Regions from separate parts of the Ammoniphilus soli genome, predicted to be linked through region 1. Evidence: riboswitches for the same ligand, from Rfam matches in the RefSeq annotation. Region 1 holds a riboswitch; each other region holds the start of a gene.
The links. A riboswitch is a leader RNA that binds a small molecule or an ion and turns the genes downstream of it on or off. The one in region 1 is predicted to bind S-adenosylmethionine.

Region 1 (2,200 bases):
AAAAGGAAAAGAAAAAGAAGGGGCTTTGGAGCCGGGTGATGAATTTTACATTTTAAAGAGAAGGCTGTCCTGCAACGTCGGTAAGAACCGATTTTTGGGACAGCCTTTTTCGTACTGTCTGAATCTATAACTCCGTTATATTATTTGGACAGCACGAGGAAAACTTGTAGCTTTTCCCTAATTTGACATCAACCCTACGGGTCATTTCTGATAAAATTTTTATTTTATCACAAAGGGTTTACCCTTGATGTCAAGTTAGGGAATTGGCGCGAGCCAAGTTTTCTTGTTGGATCGCGTTGGGGGTGGTGGGTTGCAGTAAGTGGAGATTCGTCAATTAAACGCCCAGACCATTGATTTTATATTGGCTGTAGGTGGAAAAACGACCATTATTAGCGTTAAAACGTCCAAAAAGAGGGGGTGAAAATGAAATAGATGGAGATTTTCCAACAATAAAGACTTTTTCTAGTTTGATTTTGATTTTAAGTGGCTTTTCTCCACTAATTCAGAGGTCCTACCCAAAAAGCGAGTGGCCTAGGGATCTACGGAAACAGCCGATTTGAAAGGCGAAAAGAATTGACATCCGCTGGGATAAATGATAGTTTTACATATATTAAAGTGAATAATTACCTTATCGAGAGAGGTGGAGGGACTGGCCCTACGAAACCCAGCAACCGCATTATGTCATGCAGGTGCTAAATCCAGCAGGACAAGAGCTGTGTCCTGAAAGATAAGAAGCTGATCGTTAAACTTCTTCTTATCGGAAGAAGTTTTTTTGTGTTGTTTAAATTTGTCAGCTTACGCGCGTACATTTGGATGTTAAACTATTTTAAATAGTATCGACATGAAGGAAGTGGAGGGAGAGAGGACTATGGCTAAGATTAGCATGAAGCAGCAATTAGAAAAGAAAATCCTCATCCTGGATGGAGCAATGGGGACAATGATCCAACAGGCGAATTTAACGGAAGAAGACTTCGGAGGCGAAGCGCTGGATGGCTGTAATGAGATGCTGAATCTCACGCGTCCTGATTTGATTCGCCAGATACATGAAGAATATCTAGAGGCTGGCGCCGATATTATCGAGACCAATACGTTTGGTGCCACCAGCGTCGTTTTAGCGGAATATGACTTGCAAAATCAAGCGGTAGAGATCAACCTAGAGGCAGCGAGGCTTGCCAAAGAAGCAGTAGATAAGTATTCAACGCCGGAATGGCCCCGCTATGTAGCCGGGTCCATGGGGCCGACGACCAAAACGCTGTCGGTAACAGGTGGAGTGACCTTTGAAGAGCTGATCGAAACCTATTATGAACAGGCAAAAGCCCTGATTCAAGGGGGAGTCGACGTTCTGCTCCTAGAAACGGCCCAAGATATGCTGAATGTGAAGGCAGGCAGCATTGGAATTCGAAAAGCCTTCGATGAATTAGACACAGAGATTCCAGTGATGATCTCAGGTACAATCGAGCCAATGGGAACCACCTTGGCGGGTCAAAATATTGAAGCTTTCTATATCTCCTTAGAGCATTTAAAGCCAGTCTCTGTTGGTTTGAACTGCGCTACGGGACCTGAATTCATGCGCGACCATATTCGTACCCTTTCCGAGCTTGCGCAGTGTGCGGTAAGCTGTTATCCGAATGCCGGGCTTCCGGATGAGAATGGGCATTACCATGAATCTCCGCAAGCTCTTGCGACGAAGCTTGCCGGTTTTGCCGAAAAGGGTTGGCTCAATGTGGCAGGAGGCTGCTGCGGAACGACTCCGGAGCATATCCGAGCGATTGCTGAGCAGTTGAAGGATTATAGTCCTAGAACCGAAACTAAGCCTCACGGACATGTGGTATCAGGCATTGAGCCTGTCTATTTGGAAGCCGACAACCGGCCATTGTTTGTGGGCGAGCGGACAAACGTCATCGGCTCCAAGAAATTCCGCGATTTAATTAAGGAAGGCAAATACGAAGATGCATCCGAAATCGCCCGCGCGCAGGTGAAGAAAGGGGCCCACATCATTGACGTGTGCCTAGCGGATCCGGATCGCGATGAAGCGGAAGATATGAGCAAATTCCTAAGCTTTGTGGTCAATAAAGTGAAGGTTCCTTTGATGATTGACTCCACAGATGCCGAAGTCATCGAGTTGAGCCTTAAGTTCTCCCAAGGGAAAGCGATCATCAACTCCATTAATCTCGAAGACGGGGAGGAGCGTTTCGAGCAA
Region 2 (2,200 bases), on a different contig from region 1:
GTATACGGATGGCCTGATCGAGGCACGCAATGCCCAGAAGCAGATGTTTGGTTTTGATCGCTTGAAAGAGGGCTTGCAGCAGGAGGAGTTTTCCATAAAGGATAGGGGATCACTCATCCTGGCTAAATTAAAGGATCATGTTCATAAAGAAGAATTGGAGGATGACGTTACCCTTTTAATGATCGAATGGAAAAGCAGGGGCCAAGAAAAACATGCATGAACTAATTATGGAAATCAAAAGTATATTAGGAGAAGAAAAAAAGGTACTTTCGAAGCTCGAAGAATTATTTCAACCCCTTTCATTTTGTCAAGAAGATTGTTGGGATGTAAAATGTGCGGTTGCCGAGGGATGCCTGAATGCCATCGAACACGGGAACCAGCTATGCGCAGATTTCAACGTCAGAGTGCAAATAAGGATTCAGGGTAATCTGGTAAAAGTCGTAATATCGGATTGTGGTATGCGTTCCGAATCCACGCCTTGCCCTGTGATTTCCCCTGAACGGGGCTGGGGGATCTTATTTATATCAAAATTAATGGATAATTATCGTTTCTGCTTTTTAGAGGAGCAAACGATGCTTTATATGGAGAAAACGATGAGTAAGGAAGCGGGAGGAACAACATGATTACTGAGCTTGAAATCATTGAGGAATTTAAAAATGGGATTCTTATTCTTCATCTTCGGGGAGACATTACGAAAGATTCGGGTGATTCCCTTCTTCGGCTCAAGCCATGGGAACAAGGGTTGGACAGCGGAACCATTGGTGTTGCACTTAATTTTTCTGAAGTGGAATATATTAATAGTTCGGGAATTGCCGCTCTTATTCGGTTGGTTCGCCTATTGACGTCAGGACAATATCCCGTTGGATTCTATCATCTGATCTTCCACTATGAAAAGCTGTTTAAGATGGTGAGTTTGACAAAGTACATGACCATTTATCCAAGCGAGTGGGCGGCAATAGAAGGGTTATCCCTAAAAAAACATCTGGTTGACTGATTAAAATAGGCTAAGAATGATTGACAACTTACCAAAACTTAGCTATTCTTATGCAGAACGGATTACTCTTATTCCGAGAAGGCGCGAGGGACTGGCCCGATGATGCCCGGCAACCCACGGCAATGATTCATATTTTTTCCTTTATGGGGAAAGATACGATTATACCGTGCAAGGTGCTAACCAGCAGGACAAATAGGTCCTGGAAGATAAGAGGTAAAGGAGCGGAATTATGGCCTTTTCCTCATGGAGAAGGTCTTATTTTTTTCACCACCTCTTGAGTGTTCGGAAGCAAGAATTATGAGTGCCGTATCTTACCATTGTCATTTTCCTAAGGAGGTACGTGAATATGGCGTTGAAAAAAGGCCGTCATCTTTTCACATCTGAATCTGTAACTGAAGGCCATCCGGATAAGATCTGCGACCAGATCTCCGATTCCATCCTGGATGCGATTCTTGAGCAAGATCCAAACGCTCGCGTAGCATGCGAAACTTCGGTCACCACGGGTCTTGTGCTCGTAGCGGGAGAAATTACGACATCTTCTTATGTGGATATTCCGAAGATTGTTCGCGAAACGATTCGCGAGATCGGTTATACTCGTGCGAAGTTTGGTTTTGACGCGGATACGTGCGCGGTGTTAACTTCCATTGATGAACAGTCTCCGGACATCGCGATGGGCGTAGACGTGGCGTTGGAATCCCGTGAAGGACAAATGACCGACGAGCAAATCGACGCGATTGGAGCGGGCGACCAAGGATTAATGTTCGGATTCGCAACGAACGAAACCCCTGAGTTAATGCCGCTTCCGATTTCGATAGCTCATAAGCTGGCTCGACGCATTGCGGAAGTTCGCAAGAGCGGAACGTTGACTTACCTTCGCCCGGATGCGAAGACCCAGGTAACAGTAGAATACGATGGCGATAAGCCGGTTCGTATCGACACGATCGTAATCTCTACGCAGCATGATCCGGAAGCAACGTTAGAGCAAATCAAGAAAGACGTCCAAGAGCATGTGATTAAGCCGATTGTTCCTGCGGAATATTTGGATGCTCAAACCAAGTATTTCATTAACCCGACCGGTCGTTTTGTTATCGGTGGACCTCAAGGGGATGCGGGATTAACTGGACGTAAAATCATCGTGGATACCTACGGCGGTTATGCTCGCCATGGCGGCGGAGCATTCTCCGGTAAGGATCCGACGAAGGTTGA
Region 3 (2,200 bases), on a different contig from region 1:
AAAGAGATGGTTGAGCATCTAGAAGGTACACTATCGCTTGATGAGGCCGTTGAACTGATTAAGAAAAACAGCCGGAATTTTGCAAAGCGCCAGTTGACTTGGTTTAGATCCATGAAGGATATCACCTGGCAGGATATGACTAACCCCGGGGATAGGCAAGAGCTTGTCGAAAATATTCGAACCTTTGTAGCAGGAAAGATTAGGTAAGACCACGAATATAACTGTTAAGATATAAATAGAGGAGGTAAACCCCCAATGGCAAATTCCATCAACATTCAGGATACGTTTCTTAACCACTTGAGAAAGGAAAATGTTCCAGTTACCATATATCTAGTGAACGGATTCCAATTAAGAGGACTGATCCGCGCGTTTGATAACTTCACTATTGTTATTGATAGTGATGGCAAGCAGCAATTAGTATACAAGCATGCGATTTCCACATTCCTTCCCCAACGTCCGGTATCCCTTATGCCTGATAATCAGGAATAGCTCGCGGAAATCCAAACGATTTGCCAACCAAGCCAGAGATGCTCTCTGGCTTGGTTTTTTTATTTTGGTTTTCTCTGACTGTTTTAATTATATAGACTTCATCTGATTTTATTGACAGAAAGATCAAAACGTAATATTCTCAATAACGTTATCTTCTCTATCTCCTGCGACTATTAATGGAAATGCATTGATCTTCTGAGAAGCAGATATGGCAGAAGTTAACAAGTATAGAGAGTTATTCCGCTAGGAATTGTTTTTTGTCTTATCCAGAGAGGTGGAGGGAATGGCCCTATGAAACCCGGCAGCGGATCTTCTGCTTGAAGATGCTGTGCCAATTCCAACAGGACGCCGAGTTCTGACAGATAAGAGAGTGACCGTGACTACATACACGTCAAACCTCTTCTCTGCGAAGAGGTTTTTTATTTGTCATCATCCAAGGGCCCGGATACTGACAATAAAAGGGTTCTCTCTCCTAAAGCCAATGCCAACATGAAGGGGAGTCAAGTAAATGAAAAAATGGACTAAAGTCTTAGCGACATCGATATTAGCCGTATCTCTTCTTGCCGGATGCGGAAGCTCTGAAGATCAACCAACCCAAGCTAGCGAGGAACAAACGGCTAAGTTGAAAATAGGAGTAACAGCCGGTCCGCATGAAGAAGTCATGGAGAAGGTAAAGGAAGTAGCAGCCAAGGATGGATTGGAAATTGAGATCGTAGCCTTCAATGATTACGTTCAGCCTAACAAAGTATTGGCTGAGGGAGAATTGGACGCAAATAGCTTCCAGCATGAGCCTTACTTAGAACAATTTAAAGCAGACCATAATTTGGATTTGGTGAAGCTAGCTAATAACATAAATTTCCCAATGGGGATTTATTCGACCAAAATTAAAGACGTAAGTGAACTGGAAGATGGAGCTGAAGTAGGATTGCCGAACGACCCGACGAATGGCGCCAGAGCTCTTCAGCTGCTTGAGCAAGCAGGCTGGATAAAGCTAAAAGAAGGAGTTGGCGTCAAGGCAACGGTCCATGACGTAGCGGAAAATCCAAAGAACATAAAGTTTAAGGAGTTAGAGGCTGCATTCCTTCCTAAGGCGCTTGATGACCTGGCGGCAGCAGCCATTAATACAAACTTTGCTATGGAACATGGCTTTGTCCCGACGAAGGACTCCATCTTTATCGAACCGAGCGATTCTCCTTGGGTAAACCTTATTGCGGTTCGTGCGGAGGACAAGGATCGTCCGGAGTTCGAAAAGCTTGTAAAGGCCTATCATTCCGATGAAGTGAAAAAGTTTATAGAAGAGAATTTCCAAGGCTCTGTGGTCCCATCCTGGTAAACTGTTCAGTATGCAGCAAAGTGGAATTGGAGAAGCTTTGAATAAGAAAAGAAGACCTCCTCACAGGGGGTCCTTCTTTTTAAGGTGGAGGACCGGCTACTTGAAAATACATCAGTTATGAGGTTTGAGATGCAAGCTAGTTAAAGAAAGTAGGAGGTTAGCCTTATGATTGTTTTAAAAAATTTATATAAAACCTATGAACAAAATGGCCGTAAAGTAGAAGCGGTGAAAAATGTAAATCTAGAGATTAAAAAAGGTGAAATTTTTGGTGTTATCGGGTTTAGCGGAGCGGGAAAAAGCAGTTTGATCCGCTGCGTTAATCTTTTGGAAACCCCAAGCTCGGGTTCAGTCATAGTAAACGGAGTAGAAATGACCAAT
Region 4 (2,200 bases), on a different contig from region 1:
ACAAGATGCATAAATTGAAGCCCGGGAAAAATGGGTGCTACCATTTTCCAGCGCAAAAGAATACCTAGAAGGGTAATTAAGAATAAGTACATATATGCTGAATACAGCCATTTCCTCATGGTGCTAATTTCCCTCCTGTCTCTAGCTATGGTATATTTTAGTTAAATCATAGTCCAGCAAAAAGATCAACTTGTATTGTGAGGTTCAATCAATGGATATTAGGCTAGAAGACTTATATCAGGTAATTCAAGCCTATCGCGGGTTGGGTGTTGCGGTTGCTTTTATCCTTCCCATAGTAGAAGCTTTTTTCCCTCTTCTTCCACTTTTTGCTATTGTCACCGGAAACGCTGTTGCTTTTGGATTTTTAAAAGGCTTTGTTTTTACTTGGCTTGGAGCGAGTTTCGGCTCTCTCCTTGTTTTCTGGCTAGTGCGAAAGATCGGGCATAAATGGCTCGCCCCTTTGTTCCATAAGTATAAGGGGCTAGAAAAAAGTTCGCGATGGTTTGAAAAGCATGGATTCTCAGTCCTTTTCCTATTGCGGTGCTTTCCATTTTCCCCGTCTAGTTTGATCAATGTGCTGGCAGGCTTGTCATCCATTCCGTTTCACACCTATTTTTGGGCCACCCTCCTAGGAAAAGCCGTGCTGGTCTTTATCCTTTCCTATATCGGAGCAGATTTGCCTCAGCTGATCCGGGAGCCGCTAAAGCTGGTCACATTAGGACTGGGCATTGCTACAATATGGGGAACAGGAAAGCTCGTGGAAAAGCGGTACTTGCCCAAATCCTAAGAATTCATTGACAAAAGTCGATTATCCCCATATAATTTCAGGTAATTAGTTGAATTTCATACATTACTCTTATCCAGAGAAGGCGGAGGGACTGGCCCGATGAAGCCCGGCAACCGGCTGTTAGTGTAAAGTTTACAGCACGGTGCTAATTCCTACAAAATGATGTTCATTTTGATAGATAAGGGTCGGTCGTTCTATGATAAGATGATCTGCCCCTTTCTAGTTGAGAGGGGCTTTTCTTTTAAAGTTATAAAATTGTTGAAACAATAATTCAGACATCATGAGAAAAGAGATGAGGAGGACAAACCATGGATTTAGAGACAAAGCTAGTACAGATAGGAAACCGAAGAGAAAAAGAAACAGGAGCGATCAATTTTCCTGTTACTTTCTCTACTGCTTTTTTGCATCCTGGACTAGGTCAAAGCACCGGCTTTGATTACATTCGTACCAAAAATCCTACAAGAACCGTGCTGGAAGAAGCCATCGCCGACATCGAAGGCGGAGACCGAGGATTTGCGATGAGTTCCGGTATGGCAGCCATTCACGTGATTATGGGCTTATTTAAGCCTGGAGACCATATTGTGGCTTCCCTTGATTTGTACGGCGGTACATATCGCTTATTTGAGCAGATTTGGAAGCCTAATGGATTGTCGTTCAGCTATGTCAATTTAAAAGAAGGCAAGGATCTGCAGGAGCACATTCTTCCGGAAACTGCAGCTGTCTTTATCGAAACCCCAACCAATCCGATGATGATTACGGCGGACATCGAAAGCATCGCTAACGTCGCCAAAAACCATAATATATTAACGATAGTCGATAATACCTTTCTTTCTCCGTATTACCAAAAGCCTCTATTGCAAGGCGCTGATATTTCGCTCCACAGTGCCACGAAGTATTTAGGGGGACATAACGATGTGTTAGCCGGACTCATTGTCTCCAAAGGACAGGAATTATCGGATAAGATTTATTTTCTGCAGAATTCCATTGGAGCGGTATTAGCACCTATGGATTCGTGGCTGCTGATCCGAGGCATGAAAACATTGGCCCTGCGGATGGAAAGACATACCGAAAACGCTAAGCAAATCGTATCCTTCCTCAAGGAACATCCGCTAGTAACCGATGTATTGTACGCTGGTCAAGGCGGGATGGTCTCCTTCCGGGTGAACGATCCAGGGCTCGTACCCGGCTTGCTAAAGCATTTGAAGCTCATTTCCTTTGCTGAAAGCCTCGGTGGGGTGGAAAGTCTTTTGACTTATCCAGCTGTTCAGACCCATGCTGACATTCCAAAGGAAGTCCGAGATGCAGTAGGCGTATGTGACCGTTTGCTTCGTTTCTCGGTCGGCATTGAGCTTGCGGGAGATTTAGTTGAGGATTTGGATCAAGCGCTTAAGGCTTCAGAAATAGAGTGGAGAA

Region 2: another riboswitch for S-adenosylmethionine. It lies ahead of metK (methionine adenosyltransferase); the one in region 1 lies ahead of metH (methionine synthase).
Region 3: another riboswitch for S-adenosylmethionine. It lies ahead of ABLT31_RS02555 (MetQ/NlpA family ABC transporter substrate-binding protein); the one in region 1 lies ahead of metH (methionine synthase).
Region 4: another riboswitch for S-adenosylmethionine. It lies ahead of ABLT31_RS19760 (aminotransferase class I/II-fold pyridoxal phosphate-dependent enzyme); the one in region 1 lies ahead of metH (methionine synthase).

The regions. Positions count from the first base shown of each region.
Region 1 covers NZ_JBEGDL010000004.1:97,365-99,564, reverse strand. Annotated here, with positions in the region: gene ABLT31_RS10810 (MerR family transcriptional regulator) at 1-56, shown strand, start outside; SAM riboswitch class I at 626-734, shown strand; gene metH (methionine synthase) at 869-2,200, shown strand, end outside.
Region 2 covers NZ_JBEGDL010000034.1:35,452-37,651, forward strand. Annotated here, with positions in the region: gene ABLT31_RS31745 (SpoIIE family protein phosphatase) at 1-220, shown strand, start outside; gene ABLT31_RS31750 (ATP-binding protein) at 213-623, shown strand; gene ABLT31_RS31755 (STAS domain-containing protein) at 620-994, shown strand; SAM riboswitch class I at 1,060-1,207, shown strand; gene metK (methionine adenosyltransferase) at 1,347-2,200, shown strand, end outside.
Region 3 covers NZ_JBEGDL010000001.1:485,954-488,153, forward strand. Annotated here, with positions in the region: gene miaA (tRNA (adenosine(37)-N6)-dimethylallyltransferase MiaA) at 1-207, shown strand, start outside; gene hfq (RNA chaperone Hfq) at 256-489, shown strand; SAM riboswitch class I at 749-858, shown strand; gene ABLT31_RS02555 (MetQ/NlpA family ABC transporter substrate-binding protein) at 998-1,822, shown strand; gene ABLT31_RS02560 (methionine ABC transporter ATP-binding protein) at 1,988-2,200, shown strand, end outside.
Region 4 covers NZ_JBEGDL010000010.1:174,139-176,338, forward strand. Annotated here, with positions in the region: gene ABLT31_RS19750 (hypothetical protein) at 1-119, opposite strand, end outside; gene ABLT31_RS19755 (TVP38/TMEM64 family protein) at 212-787, shown strand; SAM riboswitch class I at 854-972, shown strand; gene ABLT31_RS19760 (aminotransferase class I/II-fold pyridoxal phosphate-dependent enzyme) at 1,096-2,200, shown strand, end outside.